One region of the Kitasatospora arboriphila genome, then DNA from elsewhere that is predicted to be linked to it. Evidence: riboswitches for the same ligand, from Rfam matches in the RefSeq annotation. Region 1 holds a riboswitch; each other region holds the start of a gene.
The links. Region 1 has a riboswitch for cobalamin ahead of ABD353_RS17070 (ribonucleoside-diphosphate reductase subunit alpha). Riboswitches for the same ligand answer to the same signal wherever they lie in the genome.
Positions count from the first base shown of each region.

Region 2: linked by a shared signal. The riboswitch ahead of cobN (cobaltochelatase subunit CobN) and the one ahead of ABD353_RS17070 (ribonucleoside-diphosphate reductase subunit alpha) in region 1 are both predicted to bind cobalamin.
Region 3: linked by a shared signal. The riboswitch ahead of nicT (Nickel transporter NicT) and the one ahead of ABD353_RS17070 (ribonucleoside-diphosphate reductase subunit alpha) in region 1 are both predicted to bind cobalamin.
Region 4: linked by a shared signal. The riboswitch ahead of ABD353_RS03550 (cobalamin biosynthesis protein) and the one ahead of ABD353_RS17070 (ribonucleoside-diphosphate reductase subunit alpha) in region 1 are both predicted to bind cobalamin.

Region 1 covers NZ_BAAALD010000029.1:67,058-74,371, forward strand. Annotated here, with positions in the region: gene ABD353_RS17055 (GlcG/HbpS family heme-binding protein) at 228-788, shown strand; gene ABD353_RS17060 (helix-turn-helix domain-containing protein) at 1,038-2,030, opposite strand; gene ABD353_RS17065 (GNAT family N-acetyltransferase) at 2,409-2,903, shown strand; cobalamin riboswitch at 3,500-3,631, shown strand; gene ABD353_RS17070 (ribonucleoside-diphosphate reductase subunit alpha) at 3,843-6,227, shown strand; gene ABD353_RS17075 (ribonucleotide-diphosphate reductase subunit beta) at 6,248-7,243, shown strand.
Region 2 covers NZ_BAAALD010000002.1:1,250-8,563, reverse strand. Annotated here, with positions in the region: gene ABD353_RS01185 (precorrin-2 C(20)-methyltransferase) at 1-867, opposite strand, end outside; gene ABD353_RS01180 (precorrin-8X methylmutase) at 864-1,490, opposite strand; gene ABD353_RS01175 (cobalamin biosynthesis protein CobG) at 1,487-2,725, opposite strand; cobalamin riboswitch at 2,798-2,948, shown strand; gene cobN (cobaltochelatase subunit CobN) at 3,351-6,959, shown strand; gene lnt (apolipoprotein N-acyltransferase) at 7,060-7,314, shown strand, end outside.
Region 3 covers NZ_BAAALD010000026.1:28,391-35,704, reverse strand. Annotated here, with positions in the region: gene ABD353_RS15745 (M24 family metallopeptidase) at 1-100, opposite strand, end outside; gene rpmG (50S ribosomal protein L33) at 430-594, shown strand; gene ABD353_RS15735 (type B 50S ribosomal protein L31) at 646-891, shown strand; gene ABD353_RS15730 (helix-turn-helix domain-containing protein) at 961-1,536, opposite strand; gene ABD353_RS15725 (EamA family transporter) at 1,632-2,480, shown strand; gene nicT (Nickel transporter NicT) at 2,521-3,636, opposite strand; cobalamin riboswitch at 3,669-3,872, opposite strand; gene ABD353_RS15715 (ArsR/SmtB family transcription factor) at 3,955-4,317, shown strand; gene ABD353_RS15710 (phosphatidylinositol-specific phospholipase C domain-containing protein) at 4,534-5,580, shown strand; gene ABD353_RS15705 (Fpg/Nei family DNA glycosylase) at 5,624-6,430, opposite strand; gene ABD353_RS15700 (AAA family ATPase) at 6,647-7,314, opposite strand, start outside.
Region 4 covers NZ_BAAALD010000004.1:79,077-86,390, forward strand. Annotated here, with positions in the region: gene ABD353_RS03530 (CDP-alcohol phosphatidyltransferase family protein) at 1-253, shown strand, start outside; gene ABD353_RS03535 (hypothetical protein) at 345-1,850, opposite strand; gene ABD353_RS03540 (alpha/beta hydrolase family protein) at 2,018-3,151, opposite strand; gene ABD353_RS03545 (helix-turn-helix domain-containing protein) at 3,256-3,945, opposite strand; cobalamin riboswitch at 4,090-4,309, shown strand; gene ABD353_RS03550 (cobalamin biosynthesis protein) at 4,401-5,378, shown strand; gene ABD353_RS03555 (cobyric acid synthase) at 5,569-7,065, shown strand; gene ABD353_RS03560 (putative cobaltochelatase) at 7,092-7,314, shown strand, end outside.

The sequences.
Region 1 (7,314 bases):
GAGGCCGAGGGCCGGCCCCAAGGACCGGTCACGAACCGACCTCGTCCTGGTTGGGATTCTGGCCGGTCCGCCGATGCCGCACATCGGCCGATCGGTTGACCCCGATGTCCTCCATCATGCCTGCGGAGGCGAGCCGGAACGCCGACGCGGTGGAGGGGGCGCGGCCCTGAGGATCGAAGTGTGTCCGAGCCGCAGGGGCCGGACCGGTGAGTCGCCGAGGAGTCGGAATGAAGAAGACGTCGATGCGGGCACGGGTGCTGGGCGGTGCCGTGGCGGTGGCCGCCCTGGGTGCGGGCACCTTCGGTGCGGTGGCGGCGAGCGCGGAGACTCCCGGCACCGCCGGTGCCCCTGCGGTGGCCCGCGCCGAGGTCGGTGGCAAGGACGTGGTGTCCTCCTCGCACCTGTCGGTGGACGCCGCGACCAAGGCCGCACTGGCCGCGATGGACGCGGCCGGCAAGGGCGGCTACAGGGTCTCGGTCGCCGTGGTGGACCGCAACGGCAACACGATCGTCGCGCTGCGCGGCGACGGTGCCGGTCCGCAGTCGCCCGAGTCGGCGGAGCGCAAGGCCTTCACCGCGGTCTCCTGGAACGCCCCGACCTCCGAGCTGGCGAAGCGGCTGGCCCAGACGCCGAACCTGAAGGACATACCGGGCACCCTGTTCCTGGGCGGCGGCGCCCCGGTGCAGGCCAAGGGCGCCCCCGTGGCGGCCATCGGCGTCGCCGGCGCCCCGAGCGGCGACCTCGACGAGCAGTTCGCCCAGGCGGGCGTCGCCGCCCTCGGCAAGTAACGCCGCGAGCCGCCGGCGCCGGGTGCCCCGACCCGCGGCCCGGACCGCCCCGCCCACGCGAGTGGCCGGATGACCAGGCAACCGGCCGGCCGCCGTCCCTACCCGGGAGACACGGCGGCCGCCCCCATCACCAGGGACTCGCCCTGCCACCACGCCTACGAGTACCCGCAGGCGCCGCCGGCACCCGCACGCTCTCACGGGGCACCCACCGGCACCTCTCAAGCACGCCCCTCTGCCCGCGCCTTCGCGCTACACCCCTGCCGCGATCTCGGGGCTGGCGAAGGCGCGGCGGTAGGCGTGCGGGGTGGTCCCGAGGCGGCGGGCGAAGTGGTGGCGGAGGGTGGCGGCGTTGCCGAAGCCGCAGCGGGCGGCCACGGCGTCGATCGGCTCGGCGGTGCCCTCCAGGAGCCGCTGGGCGAGCAGCAGCCGCTGGCCGGTGAGCCAGCGGTGCGGGGTGGTGCCGGTCTCCTGCTGGAAGCGGCGGGCGAAGGTCCGCGGGGACATGTGGGCGAGGGCGGCGAGCCGCTCGACGGTGGCTTCCTCGTCGAGGTGGTGGCGCATCCAGTCCAGGACGGGGGCAAGCGAGTCGACGTCGGACTCGGGCAGCGGGCGGTTGACGAACTGGGCCTGGCCGCCTTCCCGGTGCGGTGCGACGACCATGCGCCGGGCGATGCCGCGGGCGACCTCGGCGCCCTGCACCTTGCGGACGAGGTGCAGGCAGGCGTCGATCCCGGCGGCCGTGCCGGCGGAGGTGATGACGGGGTCCTCGTCGACGTAGAGCACGTCGGGTTCGACGGTGGTGAGCGGGAAGCGCCGGGCCATCTCGGCGGCGTGCTTCCAGTGGGTGGTGGAGCGTCGTCCGTCCAGGAGCCCGGCGGCGCCCAGCAGGAAGCTGCCGCTGCAGATGGAGAGGGCGCGGGCGCCGCCTTCGACGGCCGCGCGGAGGGCTGCGACGAGGGCGGGCGGGTACTCGTCGCGCAGGCCGGTGGCGGTGAGGACGATCAGGTCGGCCCGGGCGAGGCGTTCGGGCCCGTACGGGACGTCGACGCTGAAGCCGGCGTGGGTGCGCTTGGGCCCGGGCCGGTCGGAGGCGAGGGCGAACTCGTAGACGGGCAGCCCCTCCTCGCTGCGGTCGAGGCCGAACACCTCGCAGGCGACACCGAGTTCGAAGGGATGGACCTCCTCCAGCACGACGGCGACCACGTTCTTCAACTCGGCGGTCTTCGACTCATCGGTCTTCAACTCGGCGGTCCTCCACTCGGCGGTCCTCCACTCGGTGATCCTCGACTCGGTTCCGTCCGGGCTTCGGCATGGCTCCAGGATGGCGCTGGCAGTAATTCGATGCAAGAGGGCATTCCTGCCACTCGTCGGGCTCCCGGCCGGCCGGGAGAGTAGTCGCATGACTTCCACCGTGTTCGAGAACGCCGTCGTCCTGTCCGTCCTCGTCGGCTCGTTCGCCCTGATCGGGGCCGTCGTGGGCCGGGAGCTCGACCGCACCGGCCGGCACGGCCGCGACAACTGGCACCGCCCCGGCGGCTATCCCGCCGATCCGTCCGTCCCCGATCGGCTGCACCGTCCCCCGGCCGTCCGGGACGGGTCCCCGGAAGGCAGACTGGACGGATGGACGTCGTCATCCGCCGTGCCCGCGAACGGGACCTCGAACCGGCCGGCGAGCTCTCGGTCGAGGTCTACGTCGGTGACGGCTACAGCCTCGCCGAAGGGCCGTACGCCGGGCTCCTCCGCGACACCCGCCGCCGCAGCGAGGAGGCCGAGCTCCTCGTCGCCGTCGACGGCCGGGACGAGCATGTGCTCGGCTGCGTGACCTTCGCGGTCGGCGGTACGGCCTGGGCCGACATCTCGCAGCCGGACGAGGGCGAGATCCGGATGCTGGCGGTCGCCCGGGCCGCCCGCGGCCGCGGAGTCGGCTCGGCCCTCGTCAGGGCCGCGATGGACCGCAGTCGCGAACTCGGCCTGACCGGTATGGCCTTCTCCACCCGCCCGGACATGACGGACGCCCACCGGGTGTACGAACGGCTCGGTTTCCGCCGTGCCCCCGAGCGCGACTGGGCCCCGATGCCCGGCATCGACCTGATGGTCTATGCCCTGACGTTCTGACGTGACTCGCCCCGAACGATTCGTTCGACCGGAGCCCGACCACACCGACACCCGCACCCGCACCCGCACCCGCACCCGCACGTGAACTCGACGAGCCGGGCGGAAGCACCCGCCGGCGACGGTGCCGAGCCGATGCCGATGCCGACGGCATCACCCGACCGAGCCGCCCTCGAACCGCCCCGGAGCCATCGGCGAGTTGCAGAGGCAGGCGGTCAAGGTGAGCCCGACACCGCACCGGAGCCAGGACCGGCGGCACAGCGGCCACCCCACCGCGGCGGAAAGGGACTTGGTCACGGCGGAAAGGGTCTAGCCGCAGAGCCGGCGGTCCTCGCTCCGCGGGATTCGCCGATCCCCTGGGCTCCGGGCCGACCCGTAGAACCGGGCGGCACCCCCGTACCGTCACTCATGACTGCAGATCGTAGGCCATCGGGCCCGCAGACTCCCGCGGCGGTGGCCGTTCCGTGAGCGGAGCGCGGGGGCGACGAGTGGGTCGGGTGTGCCCGAAGTGTGCACGGCCCGTTCGGCGAGGCCGTCGCAGCCACGGACGCGACACGCTGCGTGCACAAGATATGGGGGTACATCAGGGAGACACCACAACATGTATGCTCACTCTCGCTGTCGACGCAGGGGAACCCGGTGCAAGTCCGGGACTGCCCCGCAACGGTGAGCAGGCCCGTGAACGCCCGGGCCCGCGCAGTCCGAGGGCCTGCCGACGGTGTGCCACCGGCTTCCCCGCAGATGCCATGAAGCACAGCTGTACGTCCGGGCCTCGCGGGTGGGCCGGGTGGCGACGCGCACCCCCGACACGGTCGGGCGGTGCCGGTCTCCCCTGCCACGCGCATGCCCGGACGCGCCCCCGGCCCCCGGCCCGGGGGTGTCCGAAGCGTCCGCTGCCGCCACAGGAGAGAGTGCGCCTTGACCGTCGCTGCCTCAGTCACCCTGCCCTCCCAGGGATCCGCCGACAACGACCGGCCCGACCCCGGTGCCGCGCTGCTCCGGCTGCTCACCGACCGCAGCACCGACCTCCCCCAGGTGGACCCCGGCCACGTCGCCGCCGCCGCGCTGCGCGGCCGCCACGCCGGTTCGGACTTCGCCGAGCTCCGCGGGCTGGCCGTGGAGGCCGCCGCGTCGATGATCGCCGAGGACCCGCAGTACTCGAAGCTCGCGGCCCGCCTGTTGGCGCTGGAGATCCGCGACGAGGCGGTCTCCCAGGGCGCGGTCACCTTCGCCGCCTCGATCGCCGTCGGCCACGCCGAGGGCCTGATCGGCGACACCACGGCCGCGTTCGTGGCCAAGCACGCGGCCGCCTTCGACGCGCTGGTCGACCTGCAGGGCGACGACCGCTTCGAGTACTTCGGCCTGCGCACCGTGCAGTCCCGCTACCTGCTGCGCCACCCGATCACCCGCAAGGTGGTCGAGACCCCGCAGTACTTCCTGCTGCGCGTGGCGGCCGGTCTCGCGGTCGGCGACACCGAGAAGTCGGTGGCCGAGGTGGCCGAGCTCTACCGGCTGATGAGCCGTCTGGAGTACCTGACGTCCTCTCCGACGCTGTTCAACTCCGGCACCAAGCACCCCCAGATGTCGTCCTGCTACCTGCTGGACTCGCCGCTGGACAACCTGGACTCGATCTACAACCGCTACGCGCAGATCGCCCGGCTGTCCAAGCACGCCGGCGGCATCGGCCTGTCCTACTCGCGGATCCGCTCCCGCGGCAGCCTGATCCGCGGCACCAACGGCCAGTCGAACGGCATCGTGCCGTTCCTGCGCACCCTGGACTCCTCGGTCGCCGCGGTCAACCAGGGCGGCCGCCGCAAGGGCGCGGCCTGCGTCTACCTGGAGACCTGGCACGCCGACATCGAGGAGTTCCTGGAGCTCCGCGACAACACCGGCGAGGAGGCCCGGCGCACCCACAACCTCAACCTGGCGCACTGGATCCCGGACGAGTTCATGCGCCGGGTGAACGCCAACGAGGACTGGTCGCTGTTCTCCCCCGCCGACGTGCCCGAGCTGGTCGACCTGTGGGGCGCCGACTTCGACGAGGCGTACCGCAAGGCCGAGCAGGCCGGCAAGGCCGTCCGCACCATCCCGGCGCAGACCCTGTACGCCCGGATGATGCGCACCCTGGCGCAGACCGGCAACGGCTGGATGACCTTCAAGGACGCCTCCAACCGGGCCGCCAACCAGACCGCGCTGCCCGGCCGCACCGTGCACTCCTCCAACCTGTGCACGGAGATCCTGGAGGTCACCGACGACTCCGAGACGGCCGTCTGCAACCTCGGCTCGGTGAACCTGGGCGCCCACGTGGCCGCCGGCGCCACCGCCGCCGACCTGCTGAACGCGATGGACTGGGAGCGCCTGGACGCCACCGTCCGCACCGCGGTGACCTTCCTCGACCGGGTCATCGACATCAACTTCTACCCGACCACCGAGGCGGGCACCTCCAACTCCCGCTGGCGGCCGGTCGGCCTCGGCGTGATGGGCCTGCAGGACGTCTTCTTCCAGCTGCGGATCGACTTCGACTCCGCCGAGGCGAAGACCCTCTCCACCCTGATCTCCGAGCGCATCATGCTCACCGCCTACGAGCGCTCCGCGGACCTCGCCGAGCAGTTCGGCCGCCACGAGGCGTACGGCGAGACCCGCGCGGCCCGCGGCGAGCTGCACATCGACCACTTCGGTGCCGCCGCCCCGCAGTGGACGGAGCGCTGGGACGCGCTGCGCGCCCGGATCGCCGAGACCGGCCTGCGCAACTCGCTGCTGCTGGCGATCGCGCCGACCGCCACCATCGCCTCCATCGCCGGCGTGTACGAGTGCATCGAGCCGCAGGTGTCCAACCTGTTCAAGCGCGAGACGCTCTCCGGCGAGTTCCTCCAGGTCAACCCGTACCTGGTGCGCGAGCTCAAGGAGCTCGGCGTCTGGGACCAGCAGACCCGGGACGCGCTGCGCGAGACCAACGGCTCGGTGCAGGACCTCAACTGGCTGCCCGCCGAGGTCCGTTCGCTGTACCGCACGGCCTGGGAGCTGCCCCAGCGCGCGCTGATCGACCTGGCCGCGGCCCGCATGCCGTACATCGACCAGAGCCAGTCGCTGAACCTCTTCATGGCGGCGCCGACCATCGGCAAGCTCAGCTCGATGTACGCGTACGCCTGGAAGGTCGGCCTGAAGACCACGTACTACCTGCGGTCGCGCCCGGCCACCCGGATCGCGCAGGCCGCCACGGGCGCCCGCGCCGCCGTGCCGGTGCCCGCGCCGACCATGAGCCAGGCCGAGCAGGACGCCATCGCCTGCTCCCTGGAGAACCCCGAGTCCTGCGAGGCCTGCCAGTGAGCACCGAAGACCGCCAGAAGATGCTGCTCGACCCGGGCTTCGAGCTGACGCTGCGCCCGATGCGCTACCCGTCGTTCTACGACCGGTACCGCGACGCCATCAAGAACACCTGGACGGTGGAGGAGGTGGACCTGCACTCCGACGTCGCCGACCTCGCCAAGCTGAGCGAGGGCGAGCGGCACATGATCGGCCGGCTGGTCGCCTTCTTCGCGACCGGTGACTCGATCGTCGCCAACAACGTGGTGCTGAGCCTCTACAAGCACATCAACTCCCCCGAGGCCCGGCTCTACCTGTCCCGGCAGCTGTTCGAGGAGGCCGTGCACGTCCAGTTCTACCTGACGCTGCTCGACACCTACCTGCCCGACCCGGACGACCGCGCGGCGGCCTTCGCGGCGGTGGAGAACATCCCCTCCATCCACCAGAAGGCGCAGTTCTGCTTCAAGTACATGAACGCGGTCGACCACATCGACTCGCTGCAGACCAAGGAGGACCGCCGCGCGTTCCTCCTGAACCTGATCTGCTTCGCGGCCTGCGTCGAGGGCCTGTTCTTCTACGGCGCCTTCGCGTACGTGTACTGGTTCCGCAGCCGCGGCCTGCTGCACGGCCTGGCCACCGGCACCAACTGGGTGTTCCGCGACGAGTCCATGCACATGGACTTCGCGTTCTCCGTCGTGGACACCGTCCGCGAGGAGGAGCCGGACCTCTTCGACGAGCAGATGGCCAAGCAGGTCACCGAGATGCTGGAGGAGGCCGTCGAGGCCGAGCTCCAGTTCGCCCAGGACCTCTGCGGCGAGGGCCTGCCCGGCATGAACACCGAGTCGATGCGCCAGTACCTGGAGGCCGTCGCCGACCAGCGCCTGGCCCGTCTCGGCCTGCCGATCCGCTACGGCTCCACCAACCCCTTCGGGTTCATGGAGCTGCAGAACGTCCAGGAGCTGACCAACTTCTTCGAGCGCCGGGTCTCCGCCTACCAGGTCGCCGTCGAGGGCTCGGTCTCCTTCGACGACGACTTCTAGGCCGCGCCGCCCTCTGGGGCGCAGCATGCCGAAGGGCCGCACCCGGGATCCGGGGGCGGCCCTTCGCCGCG
Region 2 (7,314 bases), on a different contig from region 1:
CAGGGCGCCGCGGGCCTCCGGGGTGAGCCAGAGCGGTCCGGCCGGGCCGGTGCCGACGACCACGACCTCGCCGGGGCCGTCCGGCTCGGGGAGGTCGAGCGGGGCGACCTTGCTGGGCAGCACGGCGACCGAGAAGTACGGCACGGTGTCGGCCTCGACCTCGGCGAGCGGCAGGGTGCGCTCGCCGTCCATGAACGCCCGCTCGACGTACTGCGCGTCGTCGAGCCGGCCGGCCCGCTCCAGGGCGCGGCGGACGGCCGGGAAGGTCCGGCCGAGCTTCATGATCACCGCGGAGTCGGCGGAGGCGATCCGGGCGGCGAGCTCCTCCTCCGGCAGGGTGCCGGGGATGATCGTCAGGGTCTCCTCGGCCTCCACCAGGGCGCTGCCGAGCCGGGCCGCGGCGGCGCTGACCGAGGTCACGCCGGGCACCACCTCGGTCGGGTAGCGGTGCGCGAGGCGCTTGTGCATGTGCTGGTAGGAGCCGTAGAACAGCGGGTCGCCCTCGGCGAGGACGACGACGTTCCGGCCGGCGTCCAGGTGGGCGGCGAGCCGGGCCGACGCCTCCTCGTAGAAGTCGTCCAGGGCTCCGCGGTAGCCACCGGGGTGGTCGGTGGTCTCCACGGTGATCGGGTAGACCAGCTTCTCCTCGATCTGGCCGCCGGTCAGGTAGCGGTCGGCGATCGAGCGGGCGATGGAGCGGCCGTGCCGGGCGCTGTGGTAGGCCACCACGTCGGCCTTGCCGATGAGTTCGGCGGCGCGGACGGTAACCAGCGAGGGGTCGCCGGGGCCGAGGCCGACGCCGTACAGCCGGCCGGTCCGCCGGTCGGTCTGCTGCCCGGCCTGCTGCCCGGTCTGCTGCTCGGTCACTCTTCTTCACTCGCAATCGCGTTGATCGCGGCGGCGGCGATCGCGCTGCCGCCGCGCCGGCCGCGGACCACCAGGTGCTCCAGGCCGGACGGGTGCTCGGCCAGGGCCTGCTTGGACTCGGCGGCGCCGATGAAGCCGACGGGCACGCCGATCACCGCGGCCGGGCGGGGTGCGCCGGCCTCGATCATCTCCAGCAGCCGGAAGAGCGAGGTCGGCGCGTTGCCGACGGCCACCACGGCGCCCTCCAGCCGGGGCAGCCACAGCTCCATGGCGGCGGCGCTGCGGGTGTTGCCGGTCTTCCGCGCGAGCTCGGGCACCGACGGGTCGGTGAGGGTGCAGATCACCTCGTTGTCGGCGGGCAGCCGCTTGCGGGTGACACCGCTGGCGACCATGTTGACGTCGCAGAGGATCGGCGCACCGGCGTGCAGCGCCTTGCGGGCCGAGGCGACCACGCCGGGCGAGTAGACCAGGTCCTCGACCAGGTCGGTCATGCCGCAGGCGTGGATCATCCGCACCGCGACCTGGGAGACGTCGGCGGGCAGGGCGGCCAGGTCGGCCTCGGCCCGGATGGTGGCAAAGGACTGCCGGTAGATGGCGGCGCCGTCCTTCTCGTACTCGATCACGTGGTCCTCCGGGCCTCGGCGACCGCCTCGGCCATCTCTTCCGTCGTCACATCCACTGGCGTCACATCCATGGGGCGGGCCGGTGTCCCGACCGGTGCCACCCGGTAGCCCTGCCCGGTGGCGAGCACGTCCACCCATCGCCCGGAGGGGTGGCCGCAGCGCCGTTCGCAGCCCGACCAGTGCACCGGCAGGCCGCCGCCGTCCGCCCGTTCCAGGGCGCGGGCCGCGTCGCCGCGCACGTCGGCGAGCGACTTGCCGCAGCCGGGCAGGCCGGTGCAGGCGGTGGCGCGGTCCCAGGCGGTGCCGGGCCCGGTCAGGAAGCCGGCCGCGGCGAGCCCGGCGAGGGCCTCGGGGCCGGCGCCGGGCAGGACGGCGCCGCGCCAGGGCGTCAGCCGGACCTCGCCGGCGGCCAGCCCGGCGAGCACCCGCCACTGTGCGGCGGTGGCCCGTCCGAAGCGCGTCCCGACCGAGAGGCCGCCGGGCAGCACCCCGAGCGGCGGGTGTCCGCCGGACAGCGGGGGCAGCGGCAGGTCGCCGGGCGGCAGGAGTTCGGGGACCTCGCGCAGGTGCCAGGCCCGGGTGCCGGTGGTGCGCAGCGCGTCGAGGAAGGCCCGGGCGGCGTCCAGGGCGGCGTCCACGGCCTGTGCGGCCGGCACCGCGCGGACGGTCGTCTCGCGGCCGAGCCGCAGCAGGGCGGTGCCGCCGGGCGCTGCGATCAATGTCACATCGGCGTTCAGGGCGGCGACATCGCCGCGGCCGTCGTCCAGGGCGAACAGGAACTTGCCGGAGAGCGCGGCCGCCCAGGGCGCCGCGCAGAGCTTCGCGTCCAGCTCGCGCACCCGGGCAGCGGTGTCGGCGTGCCCCTCGGCGTCGAGGCCGGCGGTCGGCGAGGCGACGATGTTGCGCACCCGCTCGTGGGTGTCGGAGGGCAGCAGGCCGACGGCCCGCAGCCGGTCGGCGAGTTCCGCGCCGCAGGCCGAAGCCAGGCCGCGCAGTTGGACGTTGCCGCGCGAGGTGGTCTCCAGCGCGCCGTCGCCGAGCGCCTCGGCCGCATCGGCCAGCGCCATTGCCTGACGAACCGTCAGCAGTCCGCCGGGCACGCGGATGCGGGCGAGGGCGCCGTCGTCGGCCGTGTGCAGACGAAGGGCCCCCGGACAGGCGTCCGGCCGGCCCCGGTCGGGCACGGCGGAGCCCGCCCCGGCGGGGTCGGGAGTCGGTGGCATGGCGGCGAGCATACAGATTGTCCGACGGGGCGCCCCGTCGTCTGGATCACAGTCCGCGTGCAGTCCCGCGGCCGTCCGCCACCCCGTACGATGCTGCCGGACGGTCCGTGCGGGCCGTCCGACGCCAGCGACGGCAAGCGGAGGAAACCGGTGCAAATCCGGTGCGGTCCCGCCACTGTAACCACGGCTCAGCCGCCGTGGAGCCAGGAACTCCCGCCGTCCTCCACCAGCCCGGGGCGCGGACCCCGAGGAAGGCCCGACCTGTGCGCTGCCGCATGCCCGGCTCCGCCGTCCCGCCCGGACGCGCCGAGCCGCCGCCCGCCGTCCCGGTGACCCCGGCGGCGGTCCGCCGCACCCCTGGGGCGCGTCCTCAACAATCACGGGTGCACCACAAGGGGCACGGGGAACTGCGCAATCCGGGGTGGGTGTCACGACGGCACGGGCCAAGCCGCGGTTTGCACGGTAGCCCGCATCCGGATTGCGCAGTTCCCCGCGCCCCTGGAATGACCACCCGAGCACCCTTGAAGACAGGCCGTCGCACCGCACCCCGCTCCGCCCCGCGCACCGGGCTGCCGTCCACCGCCCCGGTGCGCCGCCGCACGCCGTGGAACACCGACCAGGCCGGGAGGCCCTCCGCATGATCCTGCTGCTGTCGACCTCCGACACCGACCTGCTGAGCGCCCGCGCCTCGCAGGGCCCCGTCCGCTACCGGCTCGGCAACCCGGCCCGGCTGTCCGCCGAGGAGCTGCCCGCCCTGGTCGAGGGCACCGACCTGGTCGTCGTCCGCCTGCTCGGCGGCCGCCGCGCCTGGGAGGACGGCCTGGACGCGCTGCTCGCCGGGCCCCGCCCGGTCGTCGTGCTGACGGGCGAGCAGGCCCCGGACGCCCAGCTGATGGAGCTCTCCACCGTCCCGGCCGGCATCGCCGCCGAGGCGCACGCCTACCTCGCGCACGGCGGCCCGGCCAACCTCGCCGAGCTCGGCGCCTTCCTCTCCGACACCGTGCTGCTCACCGGCCACGGCTTCGCCCCGCCCGCCTCCGCCCCGGCCTGGGGCCCGCTGGAGCGTCAGGCCCGCGCCTCGGACGGCCCGCTGGTCGCCGTGCTCTACTACCGCGCCCACCACATGAGCGGGAACACCGCCTTCGTCGAGACGCTGTGCAGCGCGATCGAGGACGAGGGCGCCCGCGCGCTGCCGCTGTACTGCTCCTCGCTGCGCGGCGCCGAGCCGGAGCTGCTCGCCGAACTCGGCCGGGCCGACGCCATCGTCACCACCGTCCTCGCCGCGGGCGGCACCCGGCCCGCCGACGCGCAGGCCGGCGGCGACGAGGAGGCCTGGGACGCGGGCGCCCTCGCCGCCCTCGACCGGCCGATCCTGCAGGCCCTGTGCCTGACCTGGTCGCGCTCGCAGTGGGAGGAGAGCGACGACGGCCTCTCCCCGCTGGACACCGCCACCCAGGTCGCCGTCCCGGAGTTCGACGGCCGCCTGATCACCGTGCCGTTCTCCTTCAAGGAGCTGGACGAGGACGGCCTGACCGTCTACCGCGCCGACGCCGAGCGCTCCGCCCGGGTCGCCGGCATCGCCGTCCGGCACGCCCGGCTGCGCCACACCCCGGCGGCCGAGCGCCGTCTCGCCCTGGTGCTCTCCGCGTACCCGACCAAGCACGCCCGGGTCGGCAACGCGGTCGGCCTGGACACCCCGGCCAGTGCGGTGCGCCTGCTGCACCGCCTCCGGGAGGAGGGCATGGACCTGGGCACCGACCTGCCGGGCCTGGACACGACCTCCGCCTCCCACGAGGGCGACGAGCTGATCCACGCGCTGATCGCGGCCGGCGGCTACGACCAGGACTGGCTGACCGAGGACCAGCTCGCCCGCAACCCCGTCCGCATCCCGGCCGCCGACTACCGCCGCTGGTACGCCGCCCTGCCGCAGGGCCTGCGCGAGCAGGTCGAGGAGCACTGGGGCCCGGCCCCCGGCGAGCTGTACGTGGACCGTTCGCAGAACCCGGACGGCGACATCGTGCTCGCCGCGATCCGCTCCGGGAACCTGCTCGTCCTCATCCAGCCGCCGCGCGGCTTCGGCGAGAACCCGGTCGCGATCTACCACGACCCGGACCTGCCGCCCAGCCACCACTACCTGGCCGCCTACCGCTGGATCGCCGCCGCGCAGGAGGACGGCGGCTTCGGCGCGCACGCCGTGATCCACCTCGGCAAGCACGGCAACCTGGAGTGGCTGCCCGGCAAGACGGCCGCGCTGTCCGCCGAGTGCGGCCCGGACGCCGTCCTCGGCGACCTGCCGCTGATCTACCCCTTCCTGGTCAACGACCCGGGCGAGGGCACCCAGGCCAAGCGCCGCGCCCACGCCACCCTGGTCGACCACCTCGTCCCGCCGATGGCCCGCGCCGACTCGTACGGCGACATCGCGCGCCTGGAGCAGCTGCTCGACGAGTACTCCACGATCGCCGCGATGGACCCGGCGAAGCTGCCGGCGATCCGCGCCCAGATCTGGACGCTGATCCAGGCCGCCCGGCTCGACCACGACCTCGGCCTGGACGAGCGGCCCGAGGACGACGGCTTCGACGACTTCCTGCTGCACGTCGACGGCTGGCTGTGCGAGGTCAAGGACGCCCAGATCCGCGACGGCCTGCACGTCCTCGGCCAGGCCCCGGCCGGCACCGACCGGGTCAACATCGTGCTCGCCATCCTGCGCGCCCGGCAGATCTGGGGCGGCGTCAGCGCGCTGCCCGGTCTGCGCGAGGCGCTCGGCCTGGACGAGGCCGCGCTCACCCTCGGCGCCACCGACGCCGCCGAGGCGCAGGCCCGCGCCCTGGTCGAGGCGATGGAGGCCGAGGACTGGGCGCCCGAGGCGGTCGAGAAGGTCGCCGCCGGGCACCCGGACGCCGTCCGCGAGGTGCTCGACTTCGCCGCCACCCAGGTGGTGCCGCGGCTGACCGCGACCACCGACGAGCTGGACGCCGTGCTGCACGCGCTGAACGGCGGCTTCGTCCCGGCCGGCCCGTCCGGCTCGCCGCTGCGCGGTCTGGTCAACGTGCTGCCGACCGGCCGCAACTTCTACTCCGTCGACCCCAAGGCGATCCCGAGCCGGCTCGCCTGGGAGACCGGCCAGGCGCTCGCCGCCTCGCTGGTCGAGCGGTACCGCGCCGACAACGACGGCGCCTGCCCGCCCTCGGTCGGCCTCTCGCTGTGGGGCACCAGCGCGATGCGCACCGCCGGCGACGACATCGCCGAGGCGTTCGCGCTGCTCGGCGTCCGCCCGGTCTGGGACGACGCCTCGCGCCGGGTCACCGGTCTGGAGGCGATCGGGCTGGAGGAGCTCGGCCGCCCCCGGATCGACGTCACGCTGCGGATCTCCGGCTTCTTCCGGGACGCCTTCCCGCACGTGGTCGCCCTGCTCGACGACGCGGTGCGGCTCGCCGCCCGGCAGGAGGAGGCGGACGCCGACAACTTCGTCCGCGCCCACGTGCAGGCCGACCTCGCCGAGCACGGCGACGAACGGCGGGCCACCGTCCGGGTGTTCGGCTCCCGCCCGGGCACCTACGGCGCCGGTCTGCTGCAGCTGATCGACAGCCGGGACTGGCGCACCGACGCCGACCTCGCCGAGGTGTACACGGTGTGGGGCGGCTACGCCTACGGCCGCGACCTCAACGGCCGCCCGGCCCGGGAGGAGATGGAGAGCGCCTACCGGCGGATCACCGTCGCCGCCAAGAACACCGACACCCGCGAGCACGACATCGCCGACTCGGACGACTACTTCCAGTACCACGGCGGCATGGTCGCCACCGTCCGGGCCCTCACCGGCAAGAACCCGGCCGCGTACATCGGCGACTCGACCCGGCCGGAGACCGTCCGCACCCGGACGCTCACCGAGGAGGCGGCCCGGGTCTTCCGCGCCCGGGTGGTCAACCCGCGGTGGATGGAGGCGATGCGGCGGCACGGCTACAAGGGCGCCTTCGAGATGGCCGCCACCGTCGACTACCTGTTCGGCTACGACGCCACCACCGGGGTGGTCGCCGACTGGATGTACGAGAAGCTGACCGAGGAGTACGTCCTCGACCCGGTCAACCGGGAGTTCCTCTCCGAGGCCAACCCGTGGGCGCTGCACGGCATCAGCGAGCGGCTGCTGGAGGCCGCCGACCGCGGCCTGTGGGCGGAGCCCGACGAGCGCCTGCTCGACGAACTCCGCGCGGCCTACCTGGAGACCGAGGGCGACCTGGAGGCCGAGAGCTGAGGCGGCCGCACCGCGGCGCGCGGGGGCACCTCCCCGTGCGCCGCCATTCGGGTGGCGCCGATTGCGTTCGATCTGCGCCTCGGGTGCATACGATCTCCGCATGACGTTGCGCACGGCGTTGTCGCAGCCCGCCCGGTGGTACTCCCTCGCGGCCGGCGGGCTGCCGGTGCTGGCGTTCCCCGGCGCCGGCCAGGCCTGGCTGGCGTGGGTGGCGCTGGTGCCCGGGATGCTGCTGATGCGGGCGGCCCCGGGCGGGCGCGAGGCCGCGGTGCGGGGCTGGTGGTTCGGGGCCGGGTTCATCCTGGTCGCGATGTACTGGCTGGTGCCGTCGATCGGGCCGGCGCTGCTGCCGCTG
Region 3 (7,314 bases), on a different contig from region 1:
AGCGGACGTTGGAGGCGCGGGTCACCAGGGCCGCGTCGACCCCCGACGCACTGCAGTGCTCCCTGAGGCGCTCCCGCCGCGCCGCGTACGCATCGGACATGCCACGAGCCTACGAACTGCGGACGGCCCGCGCCCGTCGAGCCGGGCGGGCCCGGAGGGCGTGGTGCGGCGGGCGCGGGGGCGCGCACGGCGGGTCGCGGACCGGTCGGCGGCGCGGGGCCGAACGGGGGACGGACCGGCGGACGGACGGGCGGACGGGGAGGGGGCTGGCGAGTCGGGACCGGGCGGGACCGGGCGGGGCCGGGCGGGACCGGGCGGGACCGGGCGGGAATGGAACGCCCCGGGCTCGCGTTGGAGCAGATACGAAAACGACTTCCGTTTCGGACAAGATGTCCGGGACGGAGGTTCGGAGCCACCGAGGAGGAGCAGATGGCCCGCAGCGAACTGCGTCCGGTCGTCCGGCTGAGGTCGACCGCCGGCACCGGTTTCACCTATGTGACGCGCAAGAGCCGCCGCAACGACCCGGACCGCCTGGTGCTGCGCAAGTACGACCCGGTCGCCCGCGAGCACGTGGCCTTCCGCGAAGAGCGCTGAGCCCGGCCGCAGGCCCCGTCCGGCACGTCCACCCCCGAAGGAGCAGCCCCCATGAAGAACGGCATCCACCCCGCCTACCGTCCGGTCGTCTTCCGCGACAAGGCCGCCGGCCGGTCCTTCCTCACCCGCTCGACGCTGACGTCCGCGTCGACGGTGGTCTGGGAGGACGGCACCGTCCGCCCGGTGGTCGACGTGGAGACCTCGTCGGCGAGCCACCCCGTCTGGACCGGGCGCGCCCGCGTCCTGGACCAGGCCGGCCGGATCGAGCAGTACCGGCGGCGGTACGGCCGCGACTGACCGCCCCGCGCACGACCGCGCCCCCCTCCCCGGCCGGGGAGGGGGGCGCTTCGGCATGCACCCGGGGGCTCAGCGCGGGGGCGGCGGCACGGAGACCACGAGGGTGAGCCGGACGGGCACCTCGCCGTCGTTGCGGTAGCCGTGCGCGGCGGCCGCCTCGTAGGAGGCGGTGGAGCCGGCCGGCACCAGGTGGTCGCGGCCGTCCAGGGTGAGGGTGAGTTCGCCCTCCTCGACCCGGGCGATCTCCACGGTGCCCGCGGGGTGCGGGTCGGAGCCGTGCCCCTCCCCCGGCAGGATCAGCCACTGCCAGAGCTCCAGCGGGCCGGGCGCCTCGATGCCGCTGAGCAGCACCCCGGTGCCGCCCTCGGCTCCCGACCAGAGCTGGACGGCCTCGTCGTCGGGGACGATCCGCACGGTGGAGGTCTCGTCGTAGTCGAGCAGCCGGGCGATCGAGGCGCCGAGCGCGTCGGCGAGCCGGACGACGGTGCCCACGCTCGGGTTGGTCCTCCCCTGCTCGATCTGCACGATCATGCCGCGGCTCACGCCGGAGCGGGCCGCGAGTGCGTCGAGGGTGTGGCCGCGGTCGGCGCGCAGCCGCTTGAGGTTGCGCGCCAGGGCCTGGGTGATCAGATCGGGGTCGGGCATACCAGTCCAATGAATTGATTCGTCAGGTTCACTCTGTTGACCTAAGCTGCGGGGGCACCGAGCGTCCACCCGACCGTACTCCGGAGTCCACTGTGCTGTCCCAGCTCCTCGCCCTCGCCGCCAGCCTGCTGTGGGGCATGGCCGACTACGGCGGCGGCTCGCTCACCCGCCGGCTGTCCGCGCTGACCGTGGTGGTCGCCTCGCAGGCCGCCGCGGCCGTGCTGCTCGTCCCGGCCGTCCTCGCCGTCGGCGGCGCGGGCGCGGCCTCCGCCGGCCTCTGGTACGCGGTGGCGGCGGGGGTGATCGGGCCGTTCGCGCTCCTCGCCTTCTACCGCGCCCTCGCGCTCGGGCCCATGGGGGTGGTCTCGCCGCTGGCGACCGTCGGCGTCGCGGTGCCGGTCGGGCTCGGGCTGCTGCTCGGGGAGCGCCCGGGCCCGGCGCAGGCCGGCGGCATCGCGGGCGCCGTGCTCGGGGGCGGGCTGGCCGGGCGGGGCGGGCGCGGCGGCGGCACGGTCGGCCTGCGGGTGCTGGTGCTGACGCTGTCGGCGGCCCTCGGCATGGGCACGGTGATGGCCCTGGTCGCCCGGGCCTCCGACGGCGGCGGGCTGCTGCTCGTGCTGTGCGTGCAGCGGCTCTGCAACGTGGCGGTCGGCGGCGGCGTCCTGCTGGCCGGGCGCCGCGGGCGGGAGCCCGGCGCAGCGGGGACGCTGCGGCGGAGCCTGCCCGCGCTGACCGCGGTCGGGGCGGCCGACGTCGCCGCGAACGCCGCCTTCGCCGCCGCCTCGCACCGCGGGTCGGTGGCCGTCGCCGCGGTGCTGGCCTCGCTCTACCCCGTGGTCACCGCGCTGATGGCCCGGGGGCTGCTCAAGGAGCGGCTGCGGCGCGTCCAACTGCTCGGCGCGGGCCTCGCGGTGGCGGGCACGCTGCTGCTGGCGGCGGGCTGACACCCCGTCCGCCGTTCGGGGCGGCCGCCCGCGGGCCACCTCAGCCCGCCCCGCCGGGCGTCCAGCGCTGCTCGACCCGGGCGATCCGCCAGTAGCCGATCGCCGCCGCCCACACCACCACGAACAGGCCGACGATGACGAAGCCGACGTTGTCCAGGCTGAGTCCGGCGATCCAGCCGCTCACCGGGTCACTCAGGCCCAGCTTGTCGTGCAGCACCGCGACGAGCTCGATCGTGCCGATGACGAAGGCCACCGCGATCGACAGGCCGGTGATGGCGAGGTTGTAGAACACCTTGCGGACGGGGTTGGAGAACGCCCACTGGTAGGCGAAGTTCATGAACGTGCCGTCGAGGGTGTCGAACAGGCTCATCCCGGCGGCGAACAGCAGCGGCAGGCAGACGATCGCGTACCAGGGCAGGCCCGCCGCGGCGCCCGAACCGGCCATCACCATCAGCGTCACCTCGGTGGCGGTGTCGAAGCCGAGGCCCAGCACCATGCCGACCGGGAACATCTGGCCGGGGCGGGAGATCGAGCGGGTGGCGCGGCGCAGGACGCGGTTCATCAGCCCGCGCGAGTCGAGCTGCCGTTCGAGCTCCGCCTCGTCGAAGGTGCCGGCCCGCATCGCCCGGAAGACCCGCAGGATGCCGAGCAGGGCCGCCAGGTTGAGCGCGGCGATCAGGTAGAGGAAGGCGCCGGAGGCGGTGGTGCCGATGGTGCCGAGCACCTGGTGGGTGGTCGAGCCGTCGTCCATCAGCACCCCGGCCAGCTGGGCGCCGCCCGCGACCAGGGCGGCCATCAGCACCACCATCGACGAGTGGCCGAGGGCGAACCAGAAGCCCACCGAGACCGGTCTCCGGCCGTCGGCCATCAGCTTGCGGGTGGTGTTGTCGATCACGGCGATGTGGTCGGCGTCGAAGGCGTGCCGCATGCCCAGGGTGTAGGCGGTGATGCCGAGTCCGGCGCCGAAGACCTGGGTGCCGACCTCGTAGCGCTCCGGCACGACCAGCAGGAAGAGCGTGCCGAAGGCGGCCACGTGCATCGCCAGGATGACCGCCAGCAGGCCGGCCGTGCGGAGGGTGTCCTCCCGGCGCCAGCGGAAGGCGGGCAGGCCGGGGGCGGTCGGCGGCGCGGCCGTACCGGTTGCGGGCAGGGTCATCTGCGGTTCACGCTCCAGCACCTCGTGGAATGACGTCGTGAGGTGCCGTGGCCGGTCTCCTGGCTCACGGGGAGGTTCTGACGGTGCCCGTACCCGGCCTTCCCGGGCGCGCCTGCGCCCAGTGACCCGCGAGGGGTACGGATTGACTCCCCGTTCACAGTGGCGAGGGCCGCTCCGGACTCGGACCCTGAGGTCCTGCACCGGTCTTCCCGAACACCACGGCTGCTCCACCGTAGGGGTGACGGACCGACAGCTGCAAGCCTGCACAACCGCGCAGGTGTCGTAGATCACGGCCGGTCGGCCTGCGAGAATGCCGCCATGCACCTCCTCCCCGCCGATCGCGCAGGCCACCGCACCATCGACGGGCACCGGGTCTGCGAGGCGATCGCCGGGATCGGCGACACCGGGCGGGTCCGGGCCTGGGCGGAGGTGTTCGGCCTGCTCGCCGACCCGGGGCGGCTCGCGCTGCTGCTCGCCCTGCACACCACCGGACCGCTGGCCGTCACCGACCTGGCGCTGGCCACCGGGATGCGCGATCCGGCGGTCTCCCAGGCGCTGCGGCTGCTGCGCGCCGCGGGCGTGGTCGAGGGCGAGCGGGACGGCCGGGTGGTGCGCTACCGGCTGACCGACACCGCGGTGGCCGAGGTGCTGGAGCACGGGGTGCTGGGGCGCGCCGACTGAGCGCTCGCTCGGAACGACCGCCCGCACGGCAGGAACCCCTGCACGGTACGGCCCCCTGCACGGTATGAGGGCTTCCTGACGGTTTGTCAGCGGGACGGGGGGTCAGCTTCAGCCAAGTTTTCTTGTCATGTCACCTCGAAGCCGTTCCGGTGGCCCATGCTTCCGGAGGCGGTCCGTCCGGCCCGCCGTCCCCAGGCTCCTGACGAGGAGACACCCGTGAAGCTTCGCCGTACGTTCGCCGTGGGGCTGCTGGCCGCGGCCGCCACCCTGCTCCCCGCGCACCAGTCCGGCGCCGCCACCGGCGGCGGCCTGCCGTTCGGTTCGGCCACCGCCGTCGGGATCCACAACACCTACGACCCGGCCGCCTTCCCCTTCCTCGCGCAGAGCCTGGACACCGGCACCGGCATGATCGAGCTCGACGCGTGGACGGACACCGTCACCAAGGAGTGGAAGGTCAGCCACTCCAACCCGCTCGGCAACGCCAACAACTGCACCGCCGCCACCGGCCCGGCGACGCTGTACAGCGGCGGCACCAACAAGAACCTCGAGTACTGCCTCGACGACCTGCGGATCTGGCTCGCCGCCCACCCGTCGAGCGGCCCGCTCGTCGTCAAGCTGGAGCTCAAGGGCGGGTTCGCCGCCAACCGCGGCATGGGCCCGGCCCAGCTGGACGCCCTGATAGCCGCCCACCTCGGCAGCGCCGTCTTCCGCCCCGCCGACCTGCTCGCCAAGCCCGGCGGCGGCAGCTACCCGAACCTCGACGAGGCCGCGAAGGCCGGCAACTGGCCGACCCGCGACGCCCTCGCCGGCCGGGTCCTGGTGGACGTCATCCCCGGCACCGTCGAGGAGGGCAACCCCTTCGACACCCTGCACACCGACGTCGAGTACAGCCGCTACCTGCGCGACCTCGCGGCGGCCGGCAGGGCCGGCCAGGCCCAGGTCTTCCCGGTGGTGCACGGCGCCGTCTCCGGCGACCCGCGCAACGCCTACGGCGAGGCCAGCATCCGGCCCTGGTTCGTGGTCTTCGACGGCGACGCCTCGGCGTACGTCGGCGGCATCGACACCGGCTGGTACGACGCCCGGCACTACCTGCTGGTCATGACCGACGCCCACAACGTGGCGCCCGCCATCAGCTCCACCGACCCCACGGCCGACCAGGCCCGGGCCCGGGTGACCCAGCTCGCGGCCGCCCACGCCAGCATCGTCTCCAGCGACTGGCGCAAGCTGCCCCAGGTGCAGTCCATGGTGCTGCCGCGTGGCTGACGGACCGTCGCCCTGCCCGGCCGACGGCCCGGCCGGGCCGCGCTCAGCGCCGCTGGCAGCCGGGGCACCAGAAGAGGTTGCGGGCCGCCAGCGACTCGGTGCGCACCGGTGTCCCGCAGATCAGGCAGGGCATGTCGGTGCGGCGGTAGACGTACACCTCGCCGCCGTGGTCGTCGACCCGCGGCGGCCGGCCCATCGCCTCCGGCGTGTGCTCCGGCCGGACGGTGTCGATCCGGCCCGCGCCGACGCCCGCGTGCATCAGGGCGACCAGGTCGGCCCAGATCGCGTCCCACTCCTCGCGGGTGACCCTGCGGCCCTCGCGGTGCGGGCTGATGCCGAGGCGGAAGAGCACCTCGGCGCGGTACACGTTGCCGACGCCGGCCAGCACCTTCTGGTCCATCAGCAGCGCGGCGACGGTGGTGGAGCTGCGGGCCACCCGCCGCCAGGCGGCGTCCGGGTCGGCGTCGGGGCGCAGCGGGTCCGGGCCGAGCCGGGCGTGGACGGCCTCCTTCGCCGCGGGGTCGAGGAGTTCGCAGGTGTTGGGGCCGCGCAGGTCGGCCCAGCCCTCGTCGTTCGCCATCCGCAGCCGGACCTCGCCGACCGGCGCCGGGGCGCCGCCGCTGCCGAAGGTGAAGCCGCCGTACAGCCCGAGGTGGACGTGCAGCCAGTCCTCGCCGAAGCCGAGGAAGAGGTGCTTGCCGTGGGCCTCGGCCTCGTCCAGCGGGCGGCCGTCCAGTCGCGCGGCGCCCTCGGCGAACCGCCCCTGCGGGCTGCTGACCCGTACCGGCCGGTCGGCGAACACCCGGTGGTTCTCGTGGGCGAGGCGGTGGATGATGTGGCCCTCGGGCACGGGCGTCAGCTCCTCGTCTGGTCCGTCGCGGTCCCTCCATCATCCCAGGCGCCGGTGACACCCCCGACCGACCGCCCGGGGCAGAGGCCTGCCCACGAGGGTCGCTCACGGTGGCCTACGTCCGCCGTGCGCTGCCCCCGCGCCGCTGACCACCCGGCCGCAGCCGGGAGCGGACCACGCCGTCGGCGTCGGGCGCCGCCCGGGCACCGCCGCCGGTCACCGTCGGCCGGTGAGGCGGGACATGATGGCGCGGTCGAGGGCGGCGGCGGTGGAGGCGACGTCGAGCTGGGAGTTGTCGATGATCGGCAGGCCCGAGGTGCGCCAGCCGGCCATCCGGCCGTGGATGCGGGCGACCTCCTCGTCGCTGAGCCGGCGGTTGCCGCTGCGGCGGGCGTTGCGGGCGAGCACCGAGTCGAGGCCGGGCAGCAGGACGACGGGGATCATGCCGGGGCCGATGTGGCGCTTCCAGCCGCCGAGGCCGATCGCCGGGCGGTCCGGGAAGACGGCGTCGTCGATGATGCAGGAGATGCCGTTGGCGAGGTAGTTGCGGCAGGCGAAGCCGCAGGTCCGGCGGGCCAGCCGGTACTGGGCCTCGGAGGCGTTGTTCCAGCCGGACTGCGGGTTGGCGAAGCCGGACTGCACCCACTCGCGGACGTCGTCCAGGCTGATGTGCGCGGTCGGCATCGGCTGCCGTTCGGCCCAGTGCCGGGCGACGGTGGTCTTGCCGGCGCCGGCCGGGCCGATCAGCAGCACGGCTATCGGGCCCGTGGGCAGCTGCTGCTGCGGCGGGTGCGCGGGCAGTTGGACGGGTGCACCGGTCGGCAGGACGAAGTGGCCGGTGGCGCCGGGCGGCACGCTCATGGAGGCCGTGGGCGGCACCGCAG
Region 4 (7,314 bases), on a different contig from region 1:
GATGGTCAGCCGCATCGAGTACCCGAAGCCGCAGGGCCTGCTCGCCACCGCGACGCTCTGCTGGATCGTGGTCTCGATCGGCTGCCTGGCGGCCTGGGCGGCCGGTCTGCCCGGCGGCGACCTGCTGATGCACATCGGTGCCGTCGCCCAGATCACGCTCGCCGCGATGGCGCCGCTGCTGGTGATCCGCCGCAAGGTCGGCGAGAAGGTGGGCGACGTCCGCGCCCGCCGCGCGGAGTCCCGCGGCTGCTGAGCCGGCGGGAGTCCCGCAGACCCGACGAGAGGGGCCCGCATCCGAACCGGATGCGGGCCCCTCTCGCGTGCCCGGGAGGCGGGTGCGGGCGTTACCGGCCGGCACCGCCGTCGTGGACGCTGAAGGCGGAGCGACGGGCCGCCCGGGCCACCGACGGGTCCGGGTGCACGCCAGAGACGGCGGTCAGCACCGAGGCCGCCCGCGGGTGGCCGGACTGCCGGGCCCGGTTGAACAGCCGCACCGGCTCGCCCGCCGAGGCGCCCTCGACGTGCGGCACCAGCAGCGCCGTGTCGCCGTGGTCGAGGACGGCCGCGGCGGTGTCCACCCACAGCCAGGCGGCGTCCTCCGCGCCCAGCACGTCGGCCGGGGACACCGGGCCGTCGTCGGAGCGCTCGGCCAGCCAGAGCAGCGCGTACGGCCGCAGGACCTGCTCGTCCACCGCGGCCCGGACGGCCTGCTCGGCGGGGCCGCCGGCGACCCGCAGGGCCTCGAAGGCGAGGCCGCGCAGCAGGGCGTCCTCGCCGCGGGCGGCGTCCAGCAGCTCGGCGACCGCGCGGTCGGCCGGCCGGGCGGCGACCCAGGCCCGGTACTCGGCGCGGGCCGGCCCCGGGGTGTAGTCGGCGCAGGCGGCGAGCAGCTCCAGCGCGTCCTGCTCGATGTGGCCGGCGGCGGTCTGCGCGACGGTGCAGATCTCCTCCAGCTTGGCGCGGACCGCCCAGTGCCCGAGCGGGGAGAGCTCGGCGGCGTCGTTGCGGCGCTCCAGGGCGCCGACGGCGGCCAGGCCGTCCAGCATCCAGTCGAGGACCGCGGCGACGTCGGCCGCGGAGGTCGGGGTGTCGATCTGCGGCTCCCGGCAGGTGCCGCGGACGGCGGACATGGCGGAGGCGGCGTGCGGCACCGGCGAGGGGCCGAACGAGCCGGTGCCGGCGCCGTGCCGGCGCTCGTCCAGGCCGCGGCGCAGCAGCTCCAGCAGCTCGTTGTCCGGGACGGGCCCGTCCACCAGGTGCAGGAAGGACAGCAGGTGCGGCGCCTGGTCGACGGCCTGGCCGGCCAGCAGGGCGAAGACGCCGCGCATGGCCGCGGGCGGCACGGGCGCGAGCAGCGTCCAGGCGTCGAACAGCGCGGACCAGCCGCGGATCACCGCCTCGTCGTCGTGCTCCCAGGCGTTCAGCCGCCAGCCGGGCCCGGCACCGCCGTCGCGCAGCTCGACCAGGCCGACCAGCAGGGCCTGGCCCCAGGCCTTGGCGGCGGCACCGACGGTCATGGCGAGGGCGCGCCCGGCGGCCCGGGCGTCGTCGGGCAGCAGCTCGCCGCGCTTGTCGACCTCGCCGAGCTCGCCGGCCCAGCGGGAGATGCGCACCGCGTCGGCGAGCATCCGGCGGGCGAGCGGGGCCAGCTCGGCGGGAGCGGGGAAGCCGTCCGGCACCGGCACCCGGCCGCGGCCCGGCTTGGGTGCGGGGGTGCGGCGGCGGACCGGCCCGCCCGGAGGCGTGCTCTCGGGTCGGCGAGCCGCTCCTGGCAGACGGGTGACCGTCGCTCCGGTGCGGATCGCGGGCTGGAGCGGGGCATCACGGTCGCGCGGGTTCCGAGACGTCACGCCGAGCAGTCTTCCCCGTGTACCGGCCTTCTGTCACATCGAGTTCTACGCGCGATCGTAGGTCCGGTCCGCGGACGGGGGATGAGATCGGGCAACAGCCACCAAACCGGGTCGTCCGAGCGGGAAACCTGGCATGAGCACACCCCCCGCGGACGGGCCCGCCGGGCTCACATCAGCGGGGTGAGCCAGCGGCGCAGCGCCTCGCCGTAGCCGTCCGGGTCGGCGTTCCACAGGGCCGCGTGCGCGCCGTCCGGGACGGGGTGCAGGCTCACCAGGTCGTCGCGCCGCCGGGCGAGGCGCTCGGCCGCCGCGAAGGGCGCCACCGCGTCCACGGGGCTGTGCAGCAGCAGGGTCGGCACGTTCAGGTCGGTGCCGTCGGCCAGCCGGGCGAAGCCGGCCAGGTCGACCTTGGTGCGGCCCTCGGCGGCCAGCGCGCCGAGCTCGGCGAGCGGGGCGGGCACCCCGGCCCGGGCGGCCTCCTGGCGGACGGTCGTCGGCCAGTCCAGCACCGGCGAGTCCAGCACCAGGCCGGCGATCGACTCCCGCCAGGCCGAGCGGGCCGCGGTGTGCAGCGCCATCGTCGCGCCGAGCGACCAGCCGAAGAGCACGATCCGGCCGGCGCCATTCGCCTGCGCGAGGCGGACGGCGGCGTCGACGTCCCGCCACTCGGTCTCGCCGAAGTGCCCGAGGCCGTCCGGGGAGGCCGGGGCGCCCGCGTCGCCGCGGTGGGTGACCACCAGCACGGGCAGCCGCAGCGCGTGCAGCAGCGGCAGCACCGGGAGGGCCTGCTGCCGGTCGGCGCCCGGGCCGTGCACCAGGACCGCCCACAGCCCGCGGATGCCCGGCAGGTACCAGGCCGGCATCGGGCCGAGCTCGCCCTCGACGTCGCTCGGGGTGAAGTCCAGGCCGAGCGCGGAGGCCGGGTCGCCGAGGTGCACCCGGGCGGTCACCCGGACCTCCGTCCCGCTGTACAGCGAGCCGGCGCCGGTGGCGAGCAGCCGGCGGGTGACGCTCTGCGGCCCGGTGGCCAGCACGTCGCCGACCACCGCGTGCCCGCCCCCGGCCCACTCCAGGGCGTAGCGGCCGGGGCGCTCGGTCTCCACGCTGCGGGTGAGCATGACGCGGTCCGCGGCCAGCTCCTGCACCCGGATGCCCGGTCCGCCCGCCTGCCCGGCGGCCGCGAAGGCTCCCGCGAACCCGGGCCGGACGGCCCGTTCGGACACCCGGCGGCCGATCAGCAGTGCCGCGGCACCCGTCCCGACGGCGGCGGCCGCGACGATCGCGGCGGTTCCCCAACGCATGGCGCTCCCGGTGTGGCGGCACGGACATGGCGATCCCAGTCCACGCCCCGGCCCGGGAGCGGGCCACCCGGGCGGGTCCGTCCGGGCGGGTCCGTCCGGGCGGGTCAGACCGGCACGTCGGTGCCCCGGCGGGCCAGCAGCTCCCAGAACCGCTCCGCGAGCGGCCGGGCCGGCGGACGGGCGGCGTCCGGCACCGACGAGCCCCAGTGCCCGGGGACGAGGTACTCGTCCTGCAACTCGGCCAGCACCCCGCCCAGCAGGTCGTGCGGGACGGGCACGATCCGGCCCACCTCCCGCAGCTGCGCCTGCCAGCGGCCGTCCACCACCTGGCGCAGCCGCCGGTCCAGGTCGTCCTGACGCCCGGTCACCCGGACCAGCACCCGCAGCGGCAGCCCGAGCACGTGCGCCAGCGCCAGGCCCTGCTCGCCGTCCGCGTCCCAGCGTCCGGTGGCCTCGGCCCTCGCGTAGGTCGCCGCACCCACCCCGATCCGGTGCGCGGCCTGCTCCCGGGTGAGCTCCCGGGCCAGCCGGAAGTCCCGCAGGGTCGCCGGCGCGACGCCCATCAGCTGGGCGGGCGGGCACCACAGCGCCCGGGAGAGCGCGATGAACTCCTCCTCCGACGGGAGGAACTCACCGGCCTCCCAGGCCGCCACGTGCGAGGACAGCAGCCGGACACCGTGCGCGGCCATGGCCTCGGCGACCTGCTCCGGGCTCAGGCCGAGCCCGGCGCGGTGCGCCCGCGCGGCCGGCGGGGAGAACGGCACCGGAGGCGGTGCGGACGGTCTGCGTCGCATGCGACAAGAACGTACGGGCGCCCGCACGGCACCACCCACACGCCGAACGCACGAACCCGGCCCCGGCGGAACCGCCCGGCGCTGGAGGATCGTACGGGGCGGGCGGCGACGGAATCCGGCGACGGAGTGTGACCAAGCCCTCCGGAGGCTTTGTTGACTGGTGGTCGGAGCGCGTGATGGGATCTCGGGGCCATACGGAGGCATGCAGAGGAAGCCGGTGCGAATCCGGCGCGGTCCCGCCACTGTCACCGGGGAGCACGCTCGACCTGCACGGTCACGGCGGTCCGCCACAGGGCCGCTGGAAGGCCCGAGCGCGCGCCGGACCCGGAAGCCAGGAGACTCTCGCCGCCGGTTCGTCGATCCAGGGCGCGGACCCTGAGTGAGGACACGCACGCCATGCAGGCTGCCCAGCGGTCACCGCTGCGCCCCGACCGGGGAGCCGGGCCGTGGCCCGTCTGAGCTCCGCCCCCTACCTGCTGGGCGCCGTGGCCGGCCACCTCGCCGACACCGCCCTCGCCGACCCCCGCCGCGGCCACCCGGTCGCCCTCTTCGGCAGCGCCGCCGGACGCCTGGAGCGCCGGCTCTGGCGCGACCACCGGGGCGCCGGCACCGCCTTCACCGCGCTGAGCGTGGGCGCCGTCGCGGCCGGGGCCGCCCTCGCCGACCACGCGCTGCGGGGCCGTCCCGCGGCCCGCGCCGCGCTCGCCGCGGCCGCCGCCTGGACGGTCCTCGGCGGCACCTCGCTCACCCGGGAGGCCCGCGCGATCGGCCGCTCCCTGGAGGCCGGCGCCCTCGCCGCCGCCCGCGGGCGGCTCCCCCACCTGTGCGGGCGCGACCCGAGCGCCCTGGACGAGCAGCAGATCGCCCGCGCCGTCGTCGAGTCCGTCGCCGAGAACACCGCCGACGCGGTCGTCAACGCCCTCACCTGGGGCGCGCTGGCGGGCACCCCCGGGCTGCTGGCCTTCCGGGCCGTCAACACCCTGGACGCGATGGTGGGCCACCGCTCGCCCCGCCACCTGCGCTTCGGCTGGGCCTCCGCCCGGCTCGACGACGTGGCGGGCTGGCCGGGCGCCCGGCTCACCGCGCTGCTGACCGTCGCCGCCGCGGAGCACCCGCGGGCCGCCTGGAAGGTCTGGCGGCGCGACGGGTCGTCACACCCCAGCCCCAACGCCGGACAGGCCGAGTCGGCCTTCGCCGGCGGCCTCGGCGTCCGCCTCGGCGGCACCCTGCGGTACGGCGAGCGTGTCGAGCACCGCCCCGTCCTCGGCGCCGAACTCCGCCCGGTCGCCGTCGCGGACATCGAACGCGCCTGCCGCCTCTCCCGCCGCGTCGGCATCCTGGCCCTGGCCGTCACCACGGCCGCCCGCGGCCTCACCGGCCTGGCACGGGGACGTCGGGGGCGGGATGCCCGTGAGCCGGGGAGGAAGCGATGACGGCGGTTCGGCGGGTCGCCGGGTGCGCAGGAGGAGTACGGGCCACTCGCGGGCGCACCGGACTGGTCGGCGCCCCCGGGATGCCCACCGTCGCGGCCGGCGTGCCCACTCGCGCCCCGGGAATGCCGGCCGTTGCGGCCGGGACGGCCGTTCTCACCGCCGGCGCCACACGTAAGCAAGGGAGTGTCACGTGACGAAGGCTCTGCTGGTGGCAGGGACGACCTCGGACGCGGGCAAGAGCGTGGTCACGGCGGGGATCTGCCGGTGGCTGGCCCGGCAGGGGGTGCGGGTGGCGCCGTTCAAGGCGCAGAACATGTCGCTGAACTCCTTCGTCACCGCGGACGGCGCCGAGATCGGCCGCGCCCAGGCGATGCAGGCGCAGGCCGCCATGGTGGCGCCGGAGGCGGCGATGAACCCGGTGCTGCTGAAGCCGGGGGCGGACGGCCGCAGCCAGGTGGTGCTGCTCGGCCGGCCGGTCGCCGAGGTCGGGGCGCTGGACTACCGCGAGCGCAAGCCCGTCCTGCTGGAGCGGGCGCTGGAGTGCCTGGCGGACCTGCGCAGCCGGTACGAGGTGGTGGTCTGCGAGGGCGCCGGCTCGCCCGCGGAGATCAACCTGCGGGACCGGGACATCGCCAACATGGGCCTGGCCACGGCGGCGAACCTGCCGGTGGTGGTGGTCGGCGACATCGACCGCGGCGGCGTGTTCGCGGCGATGTACGGCACCCTGGCGCTGCTGTCCGCGCAGGACCAGGCGCTGGTGGCGGGCTGGTTCGTGAACAAGTTCCGCGGGGACGCCCGGCTGCTGGCGCCGGGGCTGGAGATGCTGCGGGAGCTGACGGGCCGTCCGGTGCTGGGCACGCTGCCGATGCTGTCCGGCCTGTGGCTGGACGCCGAGGACTCGCTGGACCTGTCGACGGCGGTGGAGAACCGTCCGACCGCGGCCCCGCACGGCGCGGAGGTGCTGCGGGTGGCCGTGGTGCGGCTGCCGCGGCTGTCGAACTTCACCGACGTGGACGCGCTGGCCCAGGAGCCGGGCGTGCTGGTCCGCTGGGCGACCCGGCCGGAGGAGCTGGCCGACGCCGACCTGGTGGTGCTGCCCGGCACCCGGGCGACCGTGGCCGACCTGGACTGGCTGCGCGGCCGCGGGCTGGACACCGCCCTGCAGGCGCGGGCCGCGGCCGGGCTGCCCGTACTCGGCGTGTGCGGCGGCTACCAGATGCTGTCCCGGGAGATCGTCGACGCGGTGGAGTCGAAGGCGGGCGCCGTCGAGGGCCTCGGGCTGCTGCCGACCCGGGTGGAGTTCGGCGCGGAGAAGGTGCTCGGCCGGCCGGTCGGCGAGGCGTACGGGGAGCGGGTCGAGGGGTACGAGATCCACCACGGCGTGGTGGCCGTCGAGGGCGGGGAAGCCTTCTTGGACGGCTGCCGGGTCGGCGCGGTGTGGGGGACGACCTGGCACGGCGCGCTGGAGAACGACGGCTTCCGCCGGGCGCTGCTGCGCGAGGTGGCGTCGGCGGCCGGGCGGGCCTTCGTCCCGGCGCCGGACACCTCGTTCGCCGCGGCGCGCGAGGAGCGGCTGGACCGGCTGGGCGACCTGATCGAGGAGCATGCGGAGACCGACGCGCTGTGGAAGCTGATCGAGGGCGGGGCACCGCAGGGGTTGCCGTTCGTGCCGCCGGGTGCGCCGTGAGCGGGGCCGTGAACATGGGAGAGCAGATGAGTGACGCCCGTTATCCGTTCACCGCGGTCGTCGGCATGGCCGACCTGCGGCTCGGGCTGCTGTTGAACGCGGTCTCGCCGGCCGTCGGCGGTGTGCTGGTGCGCGGCGAGAAGGGCACCGCCAAGTCGACCATGGTGCGCGCCCTGGCGGGGCTGCTGCCGTCGATCGGCACGGTCGCCGACTGCCGGTTCGCCTGCGACCCGGCGGCGCCGGACCCGC